2 regions of the Streptomyces sp. NPDC060002 genome follow, and region 2 is predicted to be linked to the other one. Evidence: riboswitches for the same ligand, from Rfam matches in the RefSeq annotation. Region 2 holds a riboswitch; the other holds the start of a gene.
What was found. Region 2 has a riboswitch for glycine ahead of gcvT (glycine cleavage system aminomethyltransferase GcvT). Riboswitches for the same ligand answer to the same signal wherever they lie in the genome.
Positions count from the first base shown of each region.

Region 1: it holds a riboswitch for glycine, as region 2 does, so the genes downstream of both, gcvP (aminomethyl-transferring glycine dehydrogenase) here and gcvT (glycine cleavage system aminomethyltransferase GcvT) in region 2, are expected to answer to the same signal.

Region 1 covers NZ_JBHWUW010000014.1:9,013-13,218, reverse strand. Annotated here, with positions in the region: gene gcvP (aminomethyl-transferring glycine dehydrogenase) at 1-1,569, opposite strand, end outside; glycine riboswitch at 1,753-1,848, opposite strand; gene ACFWBD_RS15270 (PRC-barrel domain-containing protein) at 1,961-2,332, shown strand; gene ACFWBD_RS15265 (nucleotidyltransferase domain-containing protein) at 2,338-2,799, opposite strand; gene ACFWBD_RS15260 (DNA polymerase IV) at 2,902-4,206, opposite strand, start outside.
Region 2 covers NZ_JBHWUW010000023.1:82,012-86,217, forward strand. Annotated here, with positions in the region: gene ACFWBD_RS21300 (enhanced serine sensitivity protein SseB) at 14-820, opposite strand; gene ACFWBD_RS21305 (AAA family ATPase) at 899-1,588, opposite strand; glycine riboswitch at 1,762-1,861, shown strand; gene gcvT (glycine cleavage system aminomethyltransferase GcvT) at 2,013-3,140, shown strand; gene gcvH (glycine cleavage system protein GcvH) at 3,259-3,636, shown strand; gene glyA (serine hydroxymethyltransferase) at 3,651-4,206, shown strand, end outside.

The sequences.
Region 1 (4,206 bases), on a different contig from region 2:
CATCTCGGTGGTCGCGTTGAGCTTCATGGTGCAGGAGCCCAGCGGGATCATGCCCCGGTCCAACGCGTAGTCCCGGTCGGCGAGCCGGCGCAGATAGCGCAGCATCGCGGTCTCGGAACGGTGCTGGTGGAAGACGGGGTGCGTCAGTATCGCGTCGGACCGCAGCAGCCCGGCGGGCAGCGAGTCGGCGGTGGCCGCGTCGAGCGACTCGATGTCCCCGTCCACCCCGAAGGCCGCCCAGACGGCGGACACCTGCGCCCGAGCGGTCGTCTCGTCGCAGGCGATCGACACCTGGTCGGCGTCGACGAGGCGCAGGTTGACCCCGAGCTCCCGCGCGGCGGCGACGACCTCGGCGGCCTTCGCCGGCACCCGCACGGTCAGCGTGTCGAAGTACGACCCGTGCACGACCTCGACACCGCCGGCCTCGAGCCCGGCGGCGAGGATCGAGGCGTACCGGTGCGTGCGCCGGGCGATCGCCCGCAGCCCGTCGGGACCGTGGTAGACGGCGTACATCCCCGCCATGACCGCCAGCAGCACCTGCGCCGTGCAGATGTTGCTGGTGGCCTTCTCCCGCCGGATGTGCTGCTCACGCGTCTGGAGTGCGAGCCGGTAGGCCTTGTGCCCGTCGGCGTCCACCGACACGCCCACCAACCGCCCGGGCAGGCTGCGCGCGAACTGCTCGCGGACGGCCATGTAACCGGCGTGCGGCCCGCCGAACCCCATCGGCACACCGAACCGCTGCGTCGTACCGACCGCGATGTCCGCGCCCAGCTCGCCCGGCGACTTCAGCAGCGTCAGCGCGAGCAGGTCCGCGGCGACGGTGACGAGCGCGCCGAGCCCGTGCGCCTGGTCGACGATCGCCTTCAGGTCGCGTACGGCACCGGAGGCGCCGGGGTACTGGACGAGTACGCCGTTGATCTCCCGCGCGGCGATCTCCGCCGGGATCCCGTCGCTCAGGTCGGCGACGACGATCTCCACGCCCGTCGGCTCGGCGCGGGTCTCGATCACGGCGATGGTCTGCGGCAGCGCGTCCGCGTCGATGAGGAAGAGACCCTTCTTGTTCTTCCCCATGCGCCGGGAGAGCGCCATCGCCTCGGCGGCGGCCGTGCCCTCGTCGAGCAGCGACGCGCCGGAGGTCGGCAGCCCGGTGAGATCGGCGACCACGGTCTGGAAGTTCAGCAGCGCCTCGAGCCGGCCCTGGGAGATCTCCGGCTGGTACGGCGTGTAGGCCGTGTACCAGGCCGGGTTCTCCATGACGTTGCGCAGGATGACGGGCGGCGTGAACGTCCCGTAGTAGCCGAGTCCGATCATCGGGTCGAGGACCTGGTTGCGGTCGGCCAGCGAGCGCAGCTCGGCCAATACCTCGGCCTCGGTGCGCGCGCCCGGCAGGTCCAGCGTGTCGGCGTTCTTGATCACATCCGGGACCGCTGCGGCGGTGAGCTCGTCGAGCGAGCCGTAGCCGACCTGTGCGAGCATCTTGGCCCGCGCCTCAAGGTCGGGCCCGATGTGGCGCTGTTCGAAGGGAATTCCCTGCTCGAGTTCTGCGAGCGGAATGCGATGGGCGGTCATTACGGAGGCCTCCTGGTCTGACACGACCTTCGAGGGTCACCACGGTGGGTACCCGGACGGCCTCCCCCTCTGTCATCTCAACCTGAGAGCTTCACCGGGGCGCCCGAGGGTACCCGGCTTTCACCGTCGGTGAGAGCGGAAGCCGTCGACGCCGTCGGCACCCGCCCTGCTTTCCAGAGTGACCTCGTCCGTGCGGTACGTGAGCCTGAGAGATTCCGGGGAGGATTTGCTCCTTCGGCGCCTCCGGTGATGTCCGGAGGACTCTCCCGCGCGGTGTCAGCAGCCGTTGTCAGACTACCAGCGGGGTCAACGAGAGTCGCTCGAGTGGCCGCTCGTCCCAATGTGCTCTTTTGTAGTGCTTACGGATGAGTTGCGACCAAGTGGAGGGCCCGTGCAGACCGACATCGATCCGCGCAACCTGATCGGCCGCAAGGCGTTCGACCGCAACGGCACCAAGATCGGCACCATCGACGAGGTCTACCTCGACGACGCGACCGGAGTGCCGGAGTGGGCGGCCATACGCACCGGTCTGTTCTCCCGCGACGCCTTCGTCCCCCTGGAGCCCAGCCAACTGGTCGAAGGCACCCTGCACATCCCCTTCGACCGGGCCTTGATCAAGGACGCACCGGACTTCGGCGTGGGCCGCCACCTCTCCCCGGAGCAGGAACTCCAGCTCTACCACCACTACGGCCTCGACGTGGGCGCCCCTCCCCCTATCCCCGACCACGACTTCGGCCGACTGGCCGGCACGGACGACAGCTGAGCCCCTCAACCGCAGGCCCGTATCAGCGCCCCGAGAATCCCGGCGGGGTCGTACAGCGGCCGGGCGCCGTCCGTGACGACTCTTCGGGTGCCGGCGTCGACCGGATCGGTCCGCGCCCAGTGGGCGGAGCCGACGCCCACCTCGACCTCCAGACCGGAGGCGGTCACATACCGCCATTCGGTGACGGGCCCCCGTTCCCGGACCCGGACGACCTCCCCCAGGCCCAGCTCACGCGCCCACCCGTCGTCCTCGGCGTACCGGGCAGGCGCGGTCGACAACACCACGAGGTCCACATCCGAATCGGGGCGCGCGGCCTCGCGCGCAAAGGCCCCGACGAGCAGCAGCCCCACCACGTCGCTCCGGTTCCCGGCCCACCGGGTGACCCGGTCCACCACCCGGCGCATCTCGGCCTCGCGCTCCGGCGACACCCCGGCCGCGTCCGCGAACTGGCCTCCGTGCAGCTTCATGCACAGCTCCTCATCCCTCACCGGTGTCACCTCGCGGAACACCGCCACCGCTCCGACCCACCCCGGACTTCGAACCGCTTCACTCTGTGTAACTGATCCGCCTCACGCAGAGTTCCCGGTCTCCACCGTCGGCGACTCCGTCTCCGGATGCGGCGCTCCTGCCGCCGGCCCGCCCTCGCCATCAGGTCCTCGTCGCACCAGCGGCAACGGGTCCGCCGGCTCCAGTCCCGGATCGTCGGTCCTGAAAGTGCGTACCCGTCCCGGCTCCGACTCGGGCGTCTCGAACCGCACGGTGACCCGGCCCAACCCGCTGCCCTGCACCCATCCGTGTCCGAGCTCGGCATGCCGCACGTCGTGTCCTGGGCGCCACTGGCGCTCGACCGGCACCGGCACCTCGCCGACGGGCTCGTCGGCCGGTTCCTCCTCGGACCCGTCCGCCCGGCCCTCGGCGGCCTGCGCGAACAGATCCTCCTGCGTGAAGTCCGCCAGCCCGCTCACGCCCACCCCGAGAAGCCGGACCCCGCCCGTCGTGTCCACCGAGTCCAGCAACCGGGCAGCCGCCTCCCGGACCACCGTCGGATCGTCGGTGGGCCCACGCAGGGTCTCGGACCGGGTGAGCGTGGAGAAGTCGTACCGCCGCACCTTCAGCACGATGGTCCGCCCGGACAGACCGGCCCCCCGCAGCCTGCGCACACACCGGTCCGCGAGCCGCTGCACCTCCAGCTCCACCCGGACCCGGTCATGGATGTCCACGTCGTACGTGTCCTCGACCGACACCGACTTGGCCTCCCGCTCCGCCACCACGGGCCGGTCGTCCCGGGCCAGCGCCATGGCGTACAGCGCGTGCCCGTGCGCCTTGCCCAGCAGCCGCACCAGCTCGTCCTCACCGGCCTCGGCGATCTCGTCGATCGTGGTGATCCCGGCCCGCCGCAGATGGTCCCCCGTCGCCGGGCCCACCCCCGGCAGGGTCCGCACCGACAGCGGGCCGAGCAGGGCCCGCTCGGTCCCCGGCTCGATGAGCACCAGCCCGTCGGGCTTCGCCTGCTCCGAGGCGATCTTCGCCAGCATCTTGCAGGAGGCCAGGCCCACCGAACCCGTGAGCCCGGTGACGGCCCGTATGTCCGCGCGCAGCCTGATCCCCGCCAGCCGAGCCGACTCGCTGTCCCAGGCCGCTCCCCCGGCATCCAGGTCCACGAAGGCCTCGTCCAGACTCAGCGGCTCCACCAGCGGCGACAGCGCCCGCAGCAGCCCCATGACCTGCTCGCTGATCGACCGGTAGAACGCGAAACGCGGAACCAGGTACGCGGCGTTCGGAGCCCGCCGGCGCGCCTGGGCCATGGGCATCGCCGAGTTCACTCCGAAGACCCGCGCCTCGTAGGAGGCGGTCGCGACCACTCCGCGGGGCCC
Region 2 (4,206 bases):
CCCTGAGGAGGGTTCACCGGTCCCTCGTGTAGAAGGGGCGGACCCGCTCCCGCATCCAGTCGGCCACCGGGTCCTGGGCCACGTCCAGGAGGACCAGGTTGACCGGCCAGGGGGCGGCCGCCCTCGTCAGGGCCCTGCCGAGGGCCTCCAGGGGAAGGGCGCGCAGGTCGCCCTCCCACGGGGAGAGTTCCACGCCCACGAACATCACCGGGTCCGCCGTCTCGATGGCGGCCAGGCAGCGGCGGGCCGTGCGGACCACGCCCGTGGCCTCGAACTCCGCCGAGGCCGCGGCCAGGAAGTCCATCGGGTCGTCCTGCCAGTCGGGCTCGTAGAGGCGGACCCGGCCGCCGGCCGCGGTGCCGTCCAGCGAGGTGCGGCCCGCCCGGCAGAGCTCGGCCACCGCGGGCGGCGGCAGCGGGACGCCGACCACGCCGTCCGGGTTGACCAGGATGCCCACCTGCGGGGGCAGCCCCCGGGCGAACTCCACGGCCGGCGCGATCGTGAACGACATGTGCGAGCCGACGACCTGCCGGAACTGCTCCTCGGAGCTGAAGACCGGCACGTACACCTGGCCCTCGAGCTCCATCGTGGGCAGGTCGAGGGGACCGCTGCGCGGGCCGCCGCCGCCGGGCAGCGGCACCCAGACGAAGCTGCGCCCGAGCACCTCGACGATCCGGCCGCCGGCTCCCGGCACGCCGAGGGAGACGGAGAGCACCTCCTCCAGCTCGTTGCCGGGCCATCCGCCGTGCGGATGGGGGTGTGCCTGCGCCGGAAAGTCCGCGGAGAAGTCCGTCGGAAAGTTCGCCGGGGGGAATTCCATCTGCCTACCGCCTGCTGAGAACCGCTCACTTCGCTGTGGCTGAAAGGCTAGCGGGTGCCGGGGGCCGCACCCGAGCCCTCAGCCCGTGAAACCGATCCGGCGCAGCGCGTCGGCCGCCGCGCGGTCGAGCAGCACCGCCGAGCCGCAGCCGTCGGGCAGCCGGCCCTTCTCCACCGAGCGCACCAGTCGGGCGGCGGCATGGCGGTGGCGCAGGAACGCGTACCGGGAGACGCCCCGGCCGCGCTCGCGCTGCCCCTCCAGTGCCGTGTCCGCGCCGACGTCCAGCAGCAGCAGGTGGAGGGTGCCGCCGCGGCGGCGGGCCTCGCGGGCCAGCCAGTCACGGACCCAGACCTGCGTACCGCAGTCGTGCACGACGACGCCCGCACCGCCGCGCAGCGCCCGGCGCAGTCCGGCGTAGTGGGCGAGCCGGACGAGGGGGCGGTAGAGGCCGTAGGGCAGGAAGCGGGGGGCGCGGGCATCCCAGCGGTCCCGGGTGTCCTGGGAGTCCACGCGGCTGCCCTGCACGGTCCGCCGCATGAGCGTGGACTTGCCGCTGCCCGGCAGGCCGGTGACCACGACCAGGTCACGGGGGCCGAAGAGCAGGCCGTGCGGGCTGCGGCCGGCTCGCTCGCGCAGGTCGCGGACGACGGGCGCCGGCTGCGGACCGCACCCCTCCCGGGCCGGGGCGACGGGCTGCGCGGGCAGCGCGATCGCCGAGCCGGTCGCGAATGCCGTGGACCTCGCCCTGGTCGTCCTGTTCACCGTGATCGTCCTCCCCTGGGGTCAGATGGTGTCCTCATCCCCACCGAGCGTAAAGAGAAGGTAATGCGCCGCGCCCGGCGTTTTCGTGCGCGTACCGACACAAGCCGGTTACAGATGCGGCCTGCCGTGATCGGGGCGAGCCGTGCAATGATGGCCGCGCCAACTGCATACCGGCCGTTTGAATCCGCGCGGGAGAGTCCTCAGCAGCAGTTTCGCTGGGGCGCCGAAGGAGCAAGTCCCTCCCTTGAATCTCTCAGGCCCCGTTACCGCGCGGGCGAGGCACATCTGAAAAGCGGGCCGCTGTCTCCAGTGGCTCCACCCAAGGTGCAAGTCGGGACCGGCGTTCGCGCGGTCACGACGAACCTCTCAGGTTCCGATGACAGATGGGGAGGAAAGACCTCGCCGTCATGCCTTGGGAGACGAACGTCCGATGAGCAGCAACGCCCCCACCGAACAACGCCACACCGCCCTCGACGCCGCGCATCGCGCGCTCGGCGCGACGATGACGGACTTCGCCGGCTGGGACATGCCCCTGCGCTACGGCTCCGAGCGCGACGAGCACCACGCCGTCCGCACGCGGGCCGGGCTCTTCGACCTCTCGCACATGGGCGAGATCACCGTCACCGGCCCGCAGGCCGCCGCCCTCCTCGACTTCGCCCTGGTGGGCAACATCGGGGCGGTCAAGGCCGGCCGCGCCCGCTACACCATGATCTGCCGGGCGGACGGCGGCATCCTGGACGACCTGATCGTCTACCGGCTCGCCGAGACCGAGTTCATGGTGGTGGCCAACGCCTCCAACGCGCAGGTCGTGCTGGACGCGCTGACCGAGCGCGCCGAGGGCTTCGACGCGGAGGTCCGCGACGACCGCGACGCCTACGCGCTGATCGCCGTGCAGGGCCCCGAGTCCCCCGCAATCCTCGCGGCCGTCACGGACGCCGACCTGGACGGCCTGAAGTACTACGCCGGCCTGCCCGGCACCGTCGCCGGCGTCCCCGCGCTGATCGCGCGCACCGGCTACACCGGCGAGGACGGCTTCGAACTGTTCGTGCGGCCGGAGCACGCCGTCGAGCTGTGGCAGGCGCTGACGAAGGCGGGCGAGGGCGTCGGGCTGGTGCCCTGCGGTCTGTCCTGCCGGGACACGCTCCGCCTGGAGGCGGGCATGCCGCTGTACGGGCACGAGCTGAGCACCTCCCTCACCCCGTTCGACGCGGGACTCGGCCGGGTGGTGAAGTTCGACAAGGACGGCGACTTCGTCGGGCGTACGGCGCTGGAGGCGGCCGCCGGGCGCGCCGCCTCGCAGCCCCCGCGGGTCCTCGTGGGCCTGGTCGCCGAGGGCCGCCGGGTCCCGCGCGCCGGGTTCGCCGTGGTCGCCGGCGGCGAGGTGATCGGCGAGGTCACCTCGGGCGCCCCCTCCCCCACCCTCGGCAAGCCGATCGCGATGGCGTACGTCGACGCCGCCCACGCGGCGCCCGGGACCACGGGCGTCGGCGTGGACATCCGAGGCAGCCACGAGCCGTACGAGGTCGTGGCGCTGCCGTTCTACAAGCGCCAGAAGTAGACACTGGGCGCGTTGACGCCCACCCGCACGTGACCCTGCGCACATTTCCGCTGCTCACGTGCGTTTACAGCAGTCCCCCATTCACCAGCACCCTCCCGCGTACAGGAGAATTCAAGCCATGAGCAACCCCCAGCAGCTGCGCTACAGCAAGGAGCACGAGTGGCTGTCGGTCGCCGAGGACGGCGTCTCGACGGTCGGCATCACGGAGCACGCGGCCAACGCGCTCGGCGACGTGGTCTTCGTCCAGCTCCCCGAGGTCGGTGTCACGGTGACCGCGGGCGAGACCTGCGGCGAGCTGGAGTCGACCAAGTCGGTCAGCGAGCTGTACGCGCCGGTCTCCGGCGAGATCGTCGAGGTCAACCAGGACGTCGTCGACGACCCGGCGCTGGTGAACTCCGCCCCGTTCGAGGGCGGATGGCTGTTCAAGGTACGCACGGCGGGTGAGCAGGACGACCTGCTCACCGCCGACGAGTACACCGCCTACACCGCCGGCTGAGGAGTCGTAGTCGCATGTCCGTCCTGAACACGCCCCTGCACGAGCTCGACCCGGAGATCGCCGCCGCGGTCGACGCCGAGCTGAACCGCCAGCAGTCCACGCTCGAGATGATCGCCTCGGAGAACTTCGCTCCGCTCGCGGTGATGGAGGCGCAGGGCTCGGTCCTGACCAACAAGTACGCCGAGGGCTACCCCGGCCGCCGCTACTACGGCGGCTGCGAGCACGTCGACGTGGCCGAGCAGATCGCGATCGACCGGGTCAAGGAGCTGTTCGGCGCCGAGTACGCCAACGTCCAGCCCCACTCGGGTGCCTCGGCCAACCAGGCGGCCCTGTTCGCGCTGGCCCAGCCCGGCGACACGATCCTCGGCCTGGACCTGGCGCACGGCGGTCACCTGACCCACGGCATGCGGCTGAACTTCTCCGGCAAGCAGTTCGACGTGGTCGCCTACCACGTGGACGACGCCGGCCTGGTCGACATGGCCGAGGTCGAGCGGCTCGCCAAGGAGCACCGCCCGAAGGTGATCATCGCGGGCTGGTCGGCGTACCCGCGGCAGCTGGACTTCGCGGAGT